DNA from 2 places in the Thioclava sp. 'Guangxiensis' genome. Region 2 is predicted to be linked to the other one. Evidence: riboswitches for the same ligand, from Rfam matches in the RefSeq annotation. Region 2 holds a riboswitch; the other holds the start of a gene.
The links. A riboswitch is a leader RNA that binds a small molecule or an ion and turns the genes downstream of it on or off. The one in region 2 is predicted to bind thiamine pyrophosphate.
Positions count from the first base shown of each region.

Region 1: another riboswitch for thiamine pyrophosphate. It lies ahead of thiC (phosphomethylpyrimidine synthase ThiC); the one in region 2 lies ahead of thiD (bifunctional hydroxymethylpyrimidine kinase/phosphomethylpyrimidine kinase).

Region 1 is NZ_CP155823.1:267,703-275,390, forward strand. Features, by position in the region: gene ABEB22_RS14755 (MFS transporter) at 1-439, shown strand, start outside; gene ABEB22_RS14760 (2-hydroxyacid dehydrogenase) at 495-1,445, shown strand; TPP riboswitch at 1,542-1,662, shown strand; gene thiC (phosphomethylpyrimidine synthase ThiC) at 1,775-3,559, shown strand; gene ABEB22_RS14770 (PLP-dependent aminotransferase family protein) at 3,791-4,993, shown strand; gene ABEB22_RS14775 (LysR family transcriptional regulator) at 5,151-6,044, shown strand; gene ABEB22_RS14780 (membrane-bound PQQ-dependent dehydrogenase, glucose/quinate/shikimate family) at 6,239-7,688, shown strand, end outside.
Region 2 is NZ_CP155822.1:781,074-788,761, forward strand. Features, by position in the region: gene ABEB22_RS03845 (ThiF family adenylyltransferase) at 1-928, opposite strand, end outside; gene ABEB22_RS03850 (thiamine phosphate synthase) at 925-1,518, opposite strand; gene ABEB22_RS03855 (thiazole synthase) at 1,515-2,288, opposite strand; gene thiS (sulfur carrier protein ThiS) at 2,290-2,487, opposite strand; gene ABEB22_RS03865 (FAD-dependent oxidoreductase) at 2,478-3,461, opposite strand; gene thiD (bifunctional hydroxymethylpyrimidine kinase/phosphomethylpyrimidine kinase) at 3,458-4,261, opposite strand; TPP riboswitch at 4,329-4,427, opposite strand; gene ABEB22_RS03875 (ABC transporter permease) at 4,492-6,999, opposite strand; gene ABEB22_RS03880 (ABC transporter ATP-binding protein) at 6,996-7,679, opposite strand.

The DNA.
Region 1 (7,688 bases), on a different replicon from region 2:
CATCACGGGCGGCTCGGTATCGGATGCGCTGATCCGCAATGGCTGGAGCGTGTCGCGGGGCCGCAAGACGCCCTATGTGCTGGGTATGCTGATCGGGTGTTCTATCGTTCTGGCGGCGTTCAGCAACTCCAACATCATGATCGTGGCGCTGATGGGGCTTGCCTTCTTCGGCAAGGGCATGGCCGCAGGCTCGGGCACATGGGCCGTGATCTCGGATACTGCGCCGCGTGAGGCTGTGGGTCTGGCCGGTGCGATCTTCAACTGCATCGGCAATGTGGGAGGCATTATCACCCCCATCGTCTTCGGTTACACCGTGCAGGTGACGGGCGGCTATACCGTGGGGCTCTATTTCGTGGCCGCGCATTGCCTTGTGGCAGCGATCCTCTTTGCCTTCGTGATGGGCCCGATCAAACGTGTCGAGAGCGGCGCGCAGGGCTGAGAGCATTTACAAAAGGGCCTGCGGGATGCTGCGGGCCCCTTCGTCCATGGAGATTATGATGACCAAACCTGTTGTGTTGAAAGCTGCCAAACTGCCACAGACCACCGGCGCCGAGCTGGAAGAGCTGTTCGATCTGCGCATTCTGCCGGAGAGTGATCCTGCGGCATGGCTTGCGCAAAACGGCAAGGGCGTGCGGGGGCTTGCGCTGCGTAAGACCATCGTAGATCAGGCGCTTCTCGATGCGCTGCCCGATCTGGAGGTCATCGCAAGCTATAGCGCGGGGCTCGACAATGTCGATGTGCCGGCCGTCAAGGCGCGTGGCATCAAACTCCTGAATACCTCGCATATTCTGGCCGAAGATGTGGCCAATGCCGCGCTCGGGCTGGCGCTGGCGGTCACCCGTGATCTGGTGCAGGCGGATGGCTTCGTGCGGACAGGAAAATGGCCCGAGCAGCCGCAATACAAACTCGGACGTTCGATCTCGCAAATGGATGTAGGAATTGTCGGGCTCGGCACGATCGGCAAGGCGCTAGCGCGCAGGCTGGAGGCCATGGGCGCACGGATCCATTACCAGGGCCCGAACCGCAAGCCTGTGGAGTATACCTATCACACAAGCGCGGTGTCGCTGGCCGAGGCCTGCGATCTGGTGATCCTGACCTGCCCGCTGACCGAGGCCACCCGCCATTCTTTCGGGGCCGCGGAGATCGCGGCGCTGGGGCCGCGCGGGTTCCTCGTCAATGTGGCGCGGGGGCCGGTGGTCGATGAGGCGGCCCTTCTGGAGGCCATGGCCCGCGACGGGCTGGCGGGGGCCGCACTTGATGTGTTCGAGCACGAGCCGCAGGTGCCGCAGGCCTTTATCGATGATCCGCGCCTGATCCTGACCCCGCATCTGGGCTCGGGCACCGAGGAGACCCGTCAGGCGATGGCCGATTATGTTGTCGATGCCCTGGCCGAACATTTCGGACAGAACAGTCCGCGGACCGCGCGCCCTCTGGCACAGGTCTGACCCCTTTCCCCGCCGCACTGGTCCATTTCGCGGCGGGGAAACCCGCAAGGTCCCCGCAGAGGCCCATTGACGCCGCCTCGATTTTCGGCAAGTCTGCACCCACGTCAGGGGAGTCCCGCCCAAGGGACTGAGAGGCTGATTGGAAGTAATTCCGGTGACGCGACCCTTTGAACCTGACCCAGTTGATGCTGGCGTAGGAAGACCGAAGGGCAATTCCGCATCCATGTCTCATGGGCGGTCCTTTCGGGCCGCTCCGGCCCATTTCCGGGTCAGCTGTGGCCTATTCCCTCGCAGTTTTTGGTTGGGTCTTTTCGTAAGAGGAGACCGACATGAAAGACATCATCCCGACCATCACCACAGGCGCGTTGATTGGTTCGCGCAAGGTGCATAAGGAAGGTAATATCCACGCGCTGCGCGTGCCCATGCGCGAGATCGAGATCTCGAATGAAGAGGCGCTCTGTGTCTATGACAGTTCGGGGCCCTATACCGATCCGGCCGCCCGGATCGACATCGCCAAAGGCCTGCCCGAGACCCGTGGCGGCTGGCTGCAGGCACGCGGCGAGATCGAGGAATACGAGGGCCGCGCCATTACCGATGCCGATAACGGTTTCGCCAAGGGCGACCGTCTGGTAGCGCCGTTCCCCGTGCAGCGCCCGCCGCTGCGGGCCGTGGGTGACCGCGCGGTGACGCAGCTGGCATATGCGCGCGCAGGGATCATCACTCCCGAGATGGAGTTTGTGGCGATCCGCGAGAACGAGGGCCGTATGGCCGCTTATACGCGCGACGGTGACCCGATGGGCGCGACCCTCCCCGATCTGGTGACGCCCGAATTCGTGCGGACCGAGATTGCCGAGGGCCGCGCGATTATCCCCGCCAATATTAACCACCGCGAGCTGGAACCGATGATCATCGGGCGTAACTTCAAGGTGAAGATCAACGCCAATATCGGCAATTCGGCGGTGACCTCCTCGATGGAGGAAGAGGTCGAGAAGATGGTCTGGGCGATCCGCTGGGGCGGGGACACGGTGATGGACCTCTCGACGGGCCGCAATATCCACAATATCCGCGACTGGATCATCCGCAACTCTCCGGTGCCGATCGGCACGGTGCCGCTCTATCAGGCGCTGGAAAAGGTGGGCGGCGTGGCCGAGGATCTCACTTGGGAGATCTTCCGCGACACGCTGATCGAGCAGGCCGAGCAGGGGGTGGACTACTTCACCATCCATGCGGGCGTGCGTCTGCATATGATCCCGATGACCGCCAAACGCGTTACCGGCATCGTCTCGCGCGGCGGCTCGATCATGGCGAAATGGTGTCTGCACCATCACCGCGAGAGCTTCCTCTACGAGCATTTCGACGAGATCTGCGATATCTGCCGCCGCTATGATGTGAGTTTCTCGCTGGGGGACGGCCTGCGCCCAGGCTCGATTGCCGATGCCAATGACGAGGCGCAATTCGCCGAGCTGCGCACGCTGGGGGAACTCACCAAGATCGCATGGGCCAAGGACTGTCAGGTGATGATCGAGGGGCCGGGCCATGTGGCCATGCACAAGATCAAGGCAAATATGGACGAGCAGCTCAAGCACTGCCACGAGGCGCCTTTCTACACGCTCGGACCGCTGACTACCGATATCGCGCCGGGATATGACCATATCACCTCGGCGATTGGTGCGGCGATGATCGGTTGGTTCGGCACCGCGATGCTGTGCTATGTGACGCCGAAAGAGCATCTGGGCCTGCCCGACCGTGACGATGTGAAAACGGGCGTGATCACCTATAAGCTGGCCGCTCATGCGGCGGACCTTGCCAAGGGCCATCCGGGTGCGCAGCGGCGCGATGACGCGATCAGCCGTGCGCGCTTCGAGTTCCGCTGGGAGGACCAGTTCAATATCGGGCTCGATCCCGATACCGCGCGGTCCATGCATGACGAGACCATGCCGGCCGAGGCCCATAAGGTCGCGCATTTCTGCTCGATGTGCGGGCCGAAATTCTGTTCGATGAAGATCAGCCATGACATCCGCGCCGAGGCGCAGCGGCAGGAGGGCATGGACAAAATGGCCGAGAAATTCCGCGAGGGCGGGGCGCTCTATATCCCCGAGCCAAGCGAGGCCTGATCAACCCAAAGCTGCGGACGTGGAAATTATTTTGCGTCCGTGGCGCCCTGTTTGTAATATTGCTCTCGTTTTTATGACCGATGCGTAGGTTTTCTGTGCATCATCTCACCTTTGCCCGTCTTGCGAAGGGTTACGTTAGGCGCTAACGCTGCACGGACCCGAAGGGTATTAAGTGAAAAAGGGCGGCCTGTAAGGGCAGTGCGCGCCCGGACGAGACGCAGGAGACGTAAAATGGACTGGACGAAAGTGCTCGCACGCCGCGCGGGCCGGATGAAAGCCTCGGAGATCCGGGAGCTGCTGAAACTTCTCGACCAGCCCGATATCATTTCCTTCGCGGGCGGCATTCCCGACCCGACCCTGTTCCCGAGCACGGCCTATTCCGACGCCTTTGCCGCGACGATGGCCGATAATAACGGCCATGCGGCGCTGCAATATTCGGTCTCCGAAGGTTACCGTCCGCTACGCGAATGGCTGGTGGGCGAGATGGAAAAGATCGGCGTGCCTTGCGCGGTCGATAATATCATGATCACCTCCGGCTCGCAGCAGGCGCTCGACTATCTTGGCAAGCTGATGCTGACCGAGAACGATACTGCCGCCGTGATGCGCCCGACCTATCTGGGTGCTCTGGGTGCGTTCAATGCCTATGAGCCGCGCTACATCCCGCTCGATCCGATGTCGAATATCGACCCCGAGACGCTGAAAGCCGAGGCCAAAGCCGCCGGCGGCGAGGTGAAGTTCGCCTATCTCTCGGCCGATTTCGCCAACCCCACTGGCGAGACCATCCCGCGCGAGGGCCGCGAGCGTGTGCTCGATCAGGCCGAGGCGCTCGATTGCGCGATCATCGAGGATGGCGCTTATCAGAACCTGCGCTTCGATGGCGAGGCGATCCCTCCGATTCTCGCACTCGATATCGAGCGTAAAGGCGGCATCGAGAATACCCGTACGATCTATTGCGGTTCCTTCTCGAAGACCCTGGCACCGGGCCTGCGGGTGGGCTGGGTCGTGGCGGCCAAGCCCGTGATCGACCGGTTGGTGCTGATGAAACAGGCCGCCGATCTGCATTCGCCGACCCTCAACCAGATCGTGACCAACCATGTTGCCCGCGCGATCTTCCACGAGCATGTGGCCAAGATCAAAGCAGTCTATGCCTCCCGCCGCGACCGGATGATTGCCGCGCTCGAGCGCGAGATGCCGGCTTCGGTCAGCTTCACCCGCCCCGAGGGCGGTATGTTCATCTGGCTGACATTCGACCCCAAGCTGAACGGCGCCGAGCTTCTGGCGAAAGCCGTGCGCGACGAGAAGGTGGCCTTTGTTCCGGGCGGGGCGTTCCATGCCGATGGTTCAGGCCAGAACACGCTGCGGCTGAGCTATTCCTGTGCCAGCGACGAACAGATCGACGAGGGCATCGCGCGGATCGGCCGCATCCTGCGCTAACCGCCCGCACGTCATCCCGCCCCCGCTTTCCAGAAAGCGGGGGCTTTTTGATGGGCGTCATGCGTGCTGAAACCGGTCTTGCGATCCGGCCAGAGGACGCTAGATTGCCGTCGCGACAGTCCGGCGGCATGTCGACCGCGCAACCAGCAGGCCCCGCATGAGCTATTCCATCCCGCGTTCAACGCTCGAGCAATGGAGCGTTCTCCAAACCGTTGTGAAATGCGGGAATTTTGCCGATGCCGCGCATATCCTGTCACGCAGCCAGTCTTCGGTCAGCTATGCCATCTCGAAGCTGCAGGACAATCTGGGCGTGACAATCATGGAGGTGCAGGGCAGGCGGGCCGTGCTGACACAGACCGGCAAGGTGCTGCTGGCCGAGATCCTGCCGGTGCTGGAGGATATGCGCCGGATCGAGGCCCGCGCGGCCGAGATCGCGGGCAAAGCGGAGCGTGATCTGCGCATCGTTGTCGATAGCCTTTTCCCAAAGCCGCTCCTGATGCAGGCCATCTCGCAGGTGATCGCGCGCTATCCCGAAACGCGGATCGATCTGCGCGAGGTCGAGCGGACCTATGCCTCGGCGCTCGAGGATCAGAGGTTCGATCTGGCGATCTGTCTGCCCGATCCGCGCCGCATGGAAGGGCGCCCGCTCTACGAGGTGCTGATGGCACCCGTGGCCCGGCCAGACCATCCTCTGGCGCAGGCTAAAGGTGCCCTGCGCCACAACGATCTTGTGCGCTATTTGCGGGTGATCGTGCGTGAACGCGATAACGAACGCCCCGAGCCTCCAGTGACCGAAGGCCGGATCTGGTATGTCTCGGGGGTGGAAAGTGCGATCGAGGCGGTGCGGCAGGGGGTCTGTTTCGGCTGGTTGCCGCTGCACAAGGTGCAAGAGGAACTGGCGGCCAAGCGCCTGATCGCGCTCGAAACAGAGGTCGATCACCGCCGCTATGTGCGGCTCGATCTGATGCTGGGCAATGTCGACCACCCGCCCGTCGAGGCCAAGGCGCTGAGTGATCTGCTCTATGAAGGTGTCAAGGCGCTGACAGATTGATCGGATTATCCGAATTGTTTCATCGGATAACAAATCTGGACCGGATGCACAAAGCTGTTAACTAGCGCCATTGTTACACAGCGTGATCTTTCGCGGATTTGCACGATGGCATTTTGTCACAGCTTTCATCGGGGCTGGTGGGAAGACGGGAAGGGCGCGCGGGTTCCGACCTCCTCCTAAGGGAAACCTGATCAATGACTGACTCGAACACCTCCGTATCGGCTTGGGCCAAGGCCCTACTGATCGTTCTCGGGGTTGCATTCGCCGTCGCGGGCCTTGGCCTTGCCATCGGTGGCGGCATGCTGATCTCGCGCGGCGGCAGCTGGTACTATCTCCTCATGGGTCTGGCCGTCCTCGTTACCGGTATCGAACTGGCGCGTGGCGGCTCGAAAGGCGCACTGGTCTATACCATCGCCTTCGCCCTGACCATCCTCTGGGCTTTCTGGGAAGCCGGCGTTGATTTCTGGGCGCTGCATGCGCGTATCTTCACCTTCCTCTGCGCCTTCTTCGTGCTGATGCTGGTGCAACCGCTGGCGCTGAAACGCGCGGGCCGCAAACCGCTGACCGCGCCCAATCTGGGTGTGGCCGTGGTCGCGCTGATCGCGATCATCGGTCTGGTCTGGGGCATGTTCCAGCCGCATGGCATCCATAATTCGGTGGCCGCGACCGGTCAGGTGCCGGTGACAGATGCTACCCGTCAGCTCGACTGGTCCAGCTATGGTTCGGATGGCAACGAGGACCGCTTCGCGTCACTCGACCAGATCAACCGCGACAACGTGAAAGACCTGCAGGTTGCGTGGACCTTCCGTACCGGTGAAATCCCCAATAGCCCCAATGGTGGTGGTCTGGAAGACCAGAACACGCCCTTGCAGATCGGGGACCAGATCTATCTGTGCACCGCCTCCAATACCGTGATTTCGGTCAATGTCGATACGGGTGAGGAAAACTGGCGCCACGAATTCCCGACCGATACCCGCACCTGGGTGCGCTGCCGTGGCCTGGGCTATTTCGACGCCACCGCGCCGATCCAGCAGCCGACCGCACCGAACGCGACGCAGATTCTGCCGGCCGTTCTGCCGGAGGGGGCCACCAACTGCCAGCGCCGCATCGTGATGAACACGATCGACGCGGTTCTGGTGGCGCTTGATGCCGATACGGGCGCGCTCTGCGAGGGCTTCGGCACCGAGGGTAAGGTCGATCTGAAGCAGGGTCTGGGCGCGGCACAGGGCCCGCTCTACTCGCTGACCTCGCCGCCGGTGATCGCGGGCACGACCATCGTGGTCGGGGGCCGTGTGGCCGATAACGTCGCCATCGACATGCCGGGCGGTGTGATGCGTGGCTTCGACGTCATGACGGGTGCGATGCGTTGGGCCTTTGACCCGGGTGCCAAGGGACAGACCATCGAAGGGCCGATGACGGATGAAACCGCCTTCACCCGTTCGACCCCCAACGTCTGGGCGCCGATGACCTATGATGCGTCCTCGAACACCGTCTTTATGCCGGTGGGCAATGCCGCAATCGACCTCTGGGGTGTGGAACGCACGCCGGAAGACGAGAAATACGGCGCCTCCATGCTGGCGCTCGATGCGACCACCGGTGCCGAGAAATGGGTCTATCAGACCGTCCATCACGACCTGTGGGATT
Region 2 (7,688 bases):
TCTCGCCCTGCCAATATGGCCGCACGGCCTCCGCCGCGGCCCAAGCCCGCTGGCCCGAACGGCAGACCAGCACCAGACGTTCATGCCTCGCCTGCCGCGCCATCTCCGGTAGGTCCGCGGCCTGCAGGCGATGCGCTTGAGGATGCGCCAGCGGGCCTTCCTCGGGCCGCCGCAGATCGACAACCAGATCCGCATCGCTCAGTGCCTCGGGCGCAATGAAGCGCGGTGCGAAATCGGGTTCGGGTGCGTCGTGGAAGGCAAAGCCACCAAAGCGCCAATGGGTGGCGTCAAAGCTGGTGACCCGCCCCAGAGGGCTCTCGCCATGACCGGTCAGAACCGCCAGCGCCATCTGCGCCTGCAGGCTCCCGATAATCCCCACGACCGGCCCCAGCACCCCGTCCTCGGCGCAGCTGCCCATGCGCTGCGGCAGATCGGGGAACACCGCCCTGAGCGAAGGCGCCCCCGCACAAAAGCCCCCCACATAGCCTGCACTTTCGACCACAGAGGCCGAAATCAGCGGGATGCGCCGCGCAAGACACTGATCCGAGAGGATATAGCTGACCGCAAAACTATCGGCGCAATCAAGCACCAGATCGCAGCCTTCCACCGCCTGCGCCACATTGGCGGGGCTCAGCGCCTCAGCCTGCGGCGCGATCCGCACCTCCCCATTGAGCGCAGCCATATGGCGGGCAGCGGCCTCCACCTTGAGCGCACCCAGATCCCCCTCACGGAACAGCGTCTGGCGGTGCAGGTTCGACAGGCTCACCCGATCCGCATCCATCAGACGGATATGGCCCACGCCCGCCCCGACCAGATATTGCAGCACGGGGGCTGCCAATCCACCGGCCCCCACAGCCAGCACCCGCGCCTTTTGCAAACGGTCCGAGGCCGCACCCAGAATAGCGCTCTGGCGGGCATAGCGGGTCATGCGGTGGCCTCCAGCCATTGTCCGATCCGCGCCTCGGGGTCAGCGTTCAGCGTGATATCGGTCACCACCGACACGCAATCGGCCCCTGCCGCAAGGGCCAAGGGCGCGCGTTCCACCGACAACCCGCCAATCGCCACCAAGGGCACCCCTGCGCAGAGCCGCTTCCACTCGGTCAGCTTCTCCACGCCCTGCTGATGCCATTTCATCTTCTTCAGGATCGTCGGCCAGACAGGCCCCAGCGCGATATAATCGGGGATCACCGTCAGGGCACGATCCAGCTCGGCCTCGTCATGGGTAGAGACGCCCAGCTTCAGCCCCGCGCCACGGATCGCCATCAGATCGGCACTCTCCAGATCCTCCTGCCCCAGATGCAGCCAGTCACAACCCAGCTCGATCGCCAACTGCCAATGGTCATTCACCACCAGCTGCGCCCCATGCGCACGGCACAGATCGCGGCCCTCAGCCAGCATCTCGCGCAGGCGGTCCTGCGGCTGGTCCTTGATCCGCAGCTGGACGAATTTCACCCCCAAGGGCAGCGCGCGGCGCAGCCAGTCGGGATGGTCGAAGATCGGATAGAACCGCGGGATCATGCCAGCACCGCCATGCCGATCACCGGCGTCGAGGGCTGGGCCATATCGCGCGGCTCCATCGGGTCGGCCTCATAGGCCAGCCGCCCTGCCTCGAGCGCGCGGGCAAAGCCTTCGGCCATGGCTGCAGGGTCTCCGGCCTTGGCCACTGCCGTATTCAGAAGCACCGCATCAAAGCCCATCTCCATCGCCTGCGCGGCATGGCTGGGCAGCCCCAGCCCCGCATCGATCACCATCGGCACCTCGGGAAACTGCGCACGCAGGGTCCGCAGCCCGTAGGGATTGTTCACCCCGAGCCCCGTGCCGATAGGCGCCCCCCATGGCATCAGGACCTCGGCCCCCGCCTCCAGAAGCCGCCCCCCCAGGACACCATCCTCGGTGGTATAGGGAAACACCTTGAACCCGTCCTCCGCCAGAATGCGCGTGGCTTCCACGAGGCCGAAAGGATCGGGCTGGAGCGTATCGGGATGGCCGATCACCTCCAGCTTGATCCAGTCGGTGTCAAAGACCTCGCGCGCCATATGGGCGGTGGTCACCGCCTCCTTCACCGAATGGCAGCCAGCGGTGTTGGGCAGGACCGGCACCGCCAGCCCGCGGATCAGATCCCAGAAGCCCGCGCCCGTGCCACTGCCCGCGCTCTCGCGGCGCAGGGAGACGGTCGCCACCCCCGCCCCCGAGCGTTCGAAGGCCTGCGACAGATCCACGGGGCTGGGATATTGCGAGGTGCCCAGCATCAGCCGCGATGTGATTTCGGTGCCATAGAAAACAGGCATGTTACCCTCCCTGACGGGGTGCGAGAATTTCCAGACGGTCGCCCTCGCGCAGCGCGTGGCCCGCGCGGGCGGCAGAGGCCACAAAGACCTCGTTGACGGCTGTGGCGACTTTCGCCTCGCCATAGCCCAGAGCCATCAGGGCCTCGGCCAGAGTAGCTGCTTCCGCCTCGGTTGGCGTTCCGTTGACGATCAGGCGCATGCGGCCTCCTTGCACAGTTCGGATATGGTGCCTTCCATCAGGTAATCGGCCGCCGTCACCGCCAAAGCGGGCGACATCAGATAGCCATGACGGTAGAGCCCGTTGACATGGGTGCGCTCTCGCGCGGCCACCACGCGGGGGATGTTATCGGCAAATGCAGGGCGGGCATCGGCACCCAGTTCCAGCACCTCGGCCTCGGCAAAACCGGGATGCAGCGCGAAGGCCGCATTCAGCAGCTCCACGGTGGAGCGCAGGGTCGAGGGCCCACGGCTGTCGCCCTCGAGTTGAGAGGCGCCGAGCATGAAAACCCCGTCGCCGCGCGGCACGATATAGAGCGGATAACGCGGATGCAGCAGCCGTACCGGTCGGCTGAGCGTGATCTGCGGACAGCGCAGCACCACCATCTCGCCCCGCACGCCCCGCAGATCGGGCAGAAGATCCCGCGCCACCAGACCGCGACAATCCACGAGCCGCCCCAGATGCGGGGCCTCGGGCAGGATCTCGACCCCCTTCGCCGCCAGCCCGTCGCGCAGACCGCGCAATGCGATACGCGGATCGATATGGGCCTCGGTGTCAAAAAACAGCGCGCGGGCGTGGCGTTCCGCTAGATCGGGCTCCAGCGCGGCGATCTCCGCGCCTCCCAGCCAGCGGTGCCCGTCGGTGCGCCGCGCGAAACGGTCCAGCTCGCGCCGGTCGCGCGCAAGCGTCACCACCAGCGTCCCGCGACGGATCACCGGCACGCCCGCCCGCGCCCACCAATCCGCCGCCGCCAGACCATGGCGCACGATCACCTCCTCGCTGATCTCGCTCTCGCAATACGGCGCCAGCATGCCGCCCGCCCACCAGCTGCAGCCATGCGGACCAGCCGCGCCATTGGGGTCGATGACCTGCACCCGCGCACCACGCGCGACCAGCTCATGCGCGGTGGCAAGCCCCGCAACCCCCGCGCCAAGAATGGTGAAATCAACGCTCATACCAGTGCCTCCTCGGACCAGATCCCGTGGAAATGATGCACCGGCCCATGGCCCTGCCCGATCTGCAGGCTGTCGGCCGCACGGATCGCGCCCTGCAGCCAGTCATGGGCGCGCGCCACCGCCTCAGGCAGCGGCCTCCCCGAGGCCAGCCCCGCCGCCACCGCAGAGGCCAGCGAACAGCCCGTGCCATGGGTATTGCGGGTGGCGATGCGCGGCGCGGTGAAACGATAGGCCGCATCCGCCAGCAGCAGGTCGGTACAGACCTCGCCCGCCGCATGACCACCCTTCAGGAGAACGGCCCCGGGCCCCAGCGCCTGAAGCGCGCGGGCCTGTGCCTCATCGGCCTCCTGCGCTTCGGGCAGGCCCAAGAGACAAGCGGCTTCGGGCAGGTTGGGGGTCAGGAGCGTCGCCCTTGGCAGGAGCTGGGTGGTCAGCGCGGCCACCGCCTCCTCTGCCAGAAGCGCATCACCGGATTTGGCGATCATCACCGGATCAAGCACCACAGGGCCTGCAAAGCCCGCAAGTTCCTCGGCCACCACCCGCACCAGATCCGCCGAGCCGAGCATGCCGATTTTCACCGCATCCGCGCCGATATCCTCCAGACAGGCACGGATCTGGGCGCGCAGCATCTCGGGCGTCATCAGCGCCACGGCGCTCACACCGCGCGTGTTCTGCGCGGTGACAGCCGTGACCGCAGTCATCGCATAGACCCCGAGCGCCGAAGCCGCCTTCATATCGGCTTGAAGCCCCGCACCGCCGCCCGAATCGGAGCCTGCAATAATCAGAAGTCTTGCGACCATATCCCCTCCTCCAAAGCCACCGGCACAAGGGCGCGGGCGGAGAAAGGGGGCGCAGAGAGACTGCACCCATCGCTTCGGTTCCGTTTCCTACGCCGGTATGAGCCGGATCAGGTTCGATGAGTTAGCTATCGCCTCTCAGCCCTTGCGGGCACCCCAACGGATTGGTGTCAGGCTAGACCTCTGGCCGGTCCAGCACAAGGGGGATCGATGCGCCCCTTCGGTTAGCCCGTTCAGTCAGCCTGCCGCAGGATACGCGCGGGGCGCACCCGCAGCGGGCGGATCACAAAGAACAGATCCGACAGGAGCGCCGCCAGCATACCCGTGAACAGGACTGCCAGCGCAGGCCCCCAAGCGATTGCATAGCCCAGATCCATAACGCGTGTGAGCACCGCCCATCCGGCCAAGGCCCCTGCCCCCACGGCCACCAGCCCCGCGACGCCGCCAAGGATGAGCGCGCGCAAAAGGAACGCCGTCAGGATACGGGTCCGGCTGGCGCCCAGTGTCTTCAGCAATGCGGCTTCCCATGCGCGGCGCGCCTCGCCCGAGGCCGAGGCCCCGATCAGCACGATCACCCCCGTCACCAGCGTCACACTTGCCGCCAGAGAGGTGGCCCGCGCAATCGCCTGCAGCGCCTCGGTCAGGCGCCCGATCGCCTCGCGCACGGGCACAGCAGTGACATTGGGGAAGGCCTGCGCAAGCGTGCGCAGGATCTCGGGCTCGGCTGTCTCGGGGGCATAGAGTGTGGCCAGATGGGTATGCGGTGCGCCTGCCAGCGCCGAAGGGTTGAAGGTGATCACGAACCCGATCCCCGCCGTCGAGAAATCGACATTGCGGAAGGAGGTGATCGGCGCGGTGATATCGCGGCCAAGGATATTCACCGTGAGCGTATCTCCCAGCTTCAGCCCGATCTCCTTCGCCTCCTCGGCGGCAAAGCTGATCTGCGGAGCGCCGGTGTAATCTTCGGGCCAGAACTGTCCTTCGGTGATCGCCTCGCGCGGGGTCGCGGCATAGGTCACGCCACGGTCACCGCGCAGAACCCAGTGATCGGGGCGTCCTTCACGCGCGGGCTTGCCGTTGATCTGCGTGATCACACCGCGCAGCATGGGTGTGGTCTCGACCCGCTCGACCTGCGGATCGGTCTGCATCTGCGCCTTGAAGGGCGCGAGCTGGTCGGGCTGGATGTCCAGCAGGAAGAAAGCCGGTGCCTGTTTCGGCAGATCGGTGGCGATCGCGTTGCGCAGCCCCGCATCCACCTGCCCGATGGCCGACAGCACTGACAACCCCAGCCCCAGCGACAGCACCACCGGCAGCGCCTCCGAGCCCGGCCCCGAAATCCCCGCCAGCGCCACGCGCAGCGCCGGCGCGCCGCGCAACACGCGCTGCACCCGCGCCGCTAAGCGTTTGGTCAGCCAGCCCATCAGCGCCAGCAGGCCCAGCGCCCCAGCCACACCACCCAAAGCGCCAAGCGCCAGCCAAGGCAGACCAGAGAGCGCCATCGACGCCCCCACCAGAACCGCCAGCAGCACGGCGATCAGCGCCAGCATCCCCAAGGGTGGCAGCCCCCGCGAACGCGAGCGATAGAGGCGCGCCACCCGCGTCTGCGACAGGCGCGAGAGCGGCCAGAGCGAGAAGATCGCGGTGACAAGTGCGCCATACATCGCGGCCTCGGCCATCGGGCCAAGCGCCAGCCGCAGATCTACGGGGATCGGCATGACCCGCCCGATCAGCCCGCCAAAGCCCAGCACCAGAAGGCTCGCCAGCGCAAGCCCCGCCACGATGCCAAGCACCGTCAACCCGATCAGCTGCCAGTAGAACACCCAACGGATCGTGCGCCCCGTAGCCCCGATGGCGCGCAGGGTGGCCACCGTCGCGGCCTTGCGTTCGAGCCAGCTCGAGACCGAGGACGAGATCCCGACCCCGCCCACGGTCAGCCCCGCAAGCCCGACAAGCACAAGGAAACTCCCCAACCGCGTCGCAAAACGGTCCGCCCCCGGAGAGGCGCGTCTGCGATCGCTCCAGCTCATACCCGCATCCTTGAACCGGATGCGGGCCTCGGCCTTCAGCGCATCGAGATCGGTGCCTTGGGGCAGCGCCACGCGGTATTCGCTCTCGAAAAGTGCCCCCGCATCCAAGAGCCGCGAGCCCTCCAGCGCCTTCGTGGCCACGATCACCGGCGGGCCGAGCGTGATCCCCGCCCCTGTCTCGTCGGGCGCACGGGCAAGCCGCGCCAGCATGCGCAACGCCACCCCGCCGATCTCGACCCGATCGCCCGGTTTCAAGCCCATCCGGTCCGCCAGAACGGGATCGATCAGGGCGCCATAGATCCCGTCCTGCGGGGTCTGGAGCTGATCCAGCGGCAGATCGGGCGCGGTTTCGACGGTCCCGTAAAGCGGATAGGCGCTATCGACCCCCTTCACCTGAATGAGCGCGGTCTGCAGGGCATCCCCCTCGCCGTGACGCAGCATGGAGCGGAAATCGATCACCTCGGAGACGCGGCTGGCGCGCTCCTCGATCCATTGGCGCTCAAGGGGCGTGGCGCGGCGATAGGTGAATTCCAGCTGCGCATCGCCCCCCAGAAGGGCCGTCCCCTGATCATGGAGCGCGGACTGGATCGCATGGCGCACCAGCCCCACCGAGGCAATCGCCGCCACTCCCAGCATCAGACACAGGAAAAACACGCGGAAGCCGCGCAAGCCGCTGCGCAGCTCGCGCCGCGCGATGGTCCATGACACGCTCATGCGCGGCTATCCGAGACAACGGTCCCGTCGCGCAGACCCACCACGCGGTCACAGCGCGCGGCCAGATCGGCAGCATGGGTGACCAGAATGAGCGTGGCACCATAATGGTCGCGCAGCCCGAACAGCAGGTCCATGATTTGCGCCCCCGTCTTGGCATCGAGATTGCCGGTGGGCTCGTCGGCCAAGAGGATCTCGGGGCGCGGGGCGAGCGCACGGGCCAAGGCCACACGCTGCTGCTCGCCGCCCGATAGCTCTGTCGGATGATGGTGCATCCGGTGGGAAAGCCCGACGGCGTCCAGCTCGGCCTTGGCGCGGGCAAAGGCATCGCGCGTCCCCGCGATCTCCAGAGGAAGCGCCACGTTTTCCAGTGCGGTCATCGTGGGAAGCAGGTGGAAATTCTGGAACACCACCCCCATGTGATTGCGACGGAAGCGTGCCAGAGCGTCTTCCTTCATCGCGCCCAGATCCTGACCGAGCGCCAAGACAGACCCCGATGTGGCGCGTTCGAGCCCGCCCATCACCATCAGAAGCGAGGATTTCCCCGACCCCGAAGGTCCCGTCATTCCAAGGCTTTGCCCGCGCTGGACGTCCAGTGAAATTCCGTTCAGGATCGAGACAGGCCCCGCATTGCCCTCCAGTTCCAGCTCCACACCCTTCATGGAAAGCACACTATCCGCCATGTCCATCCT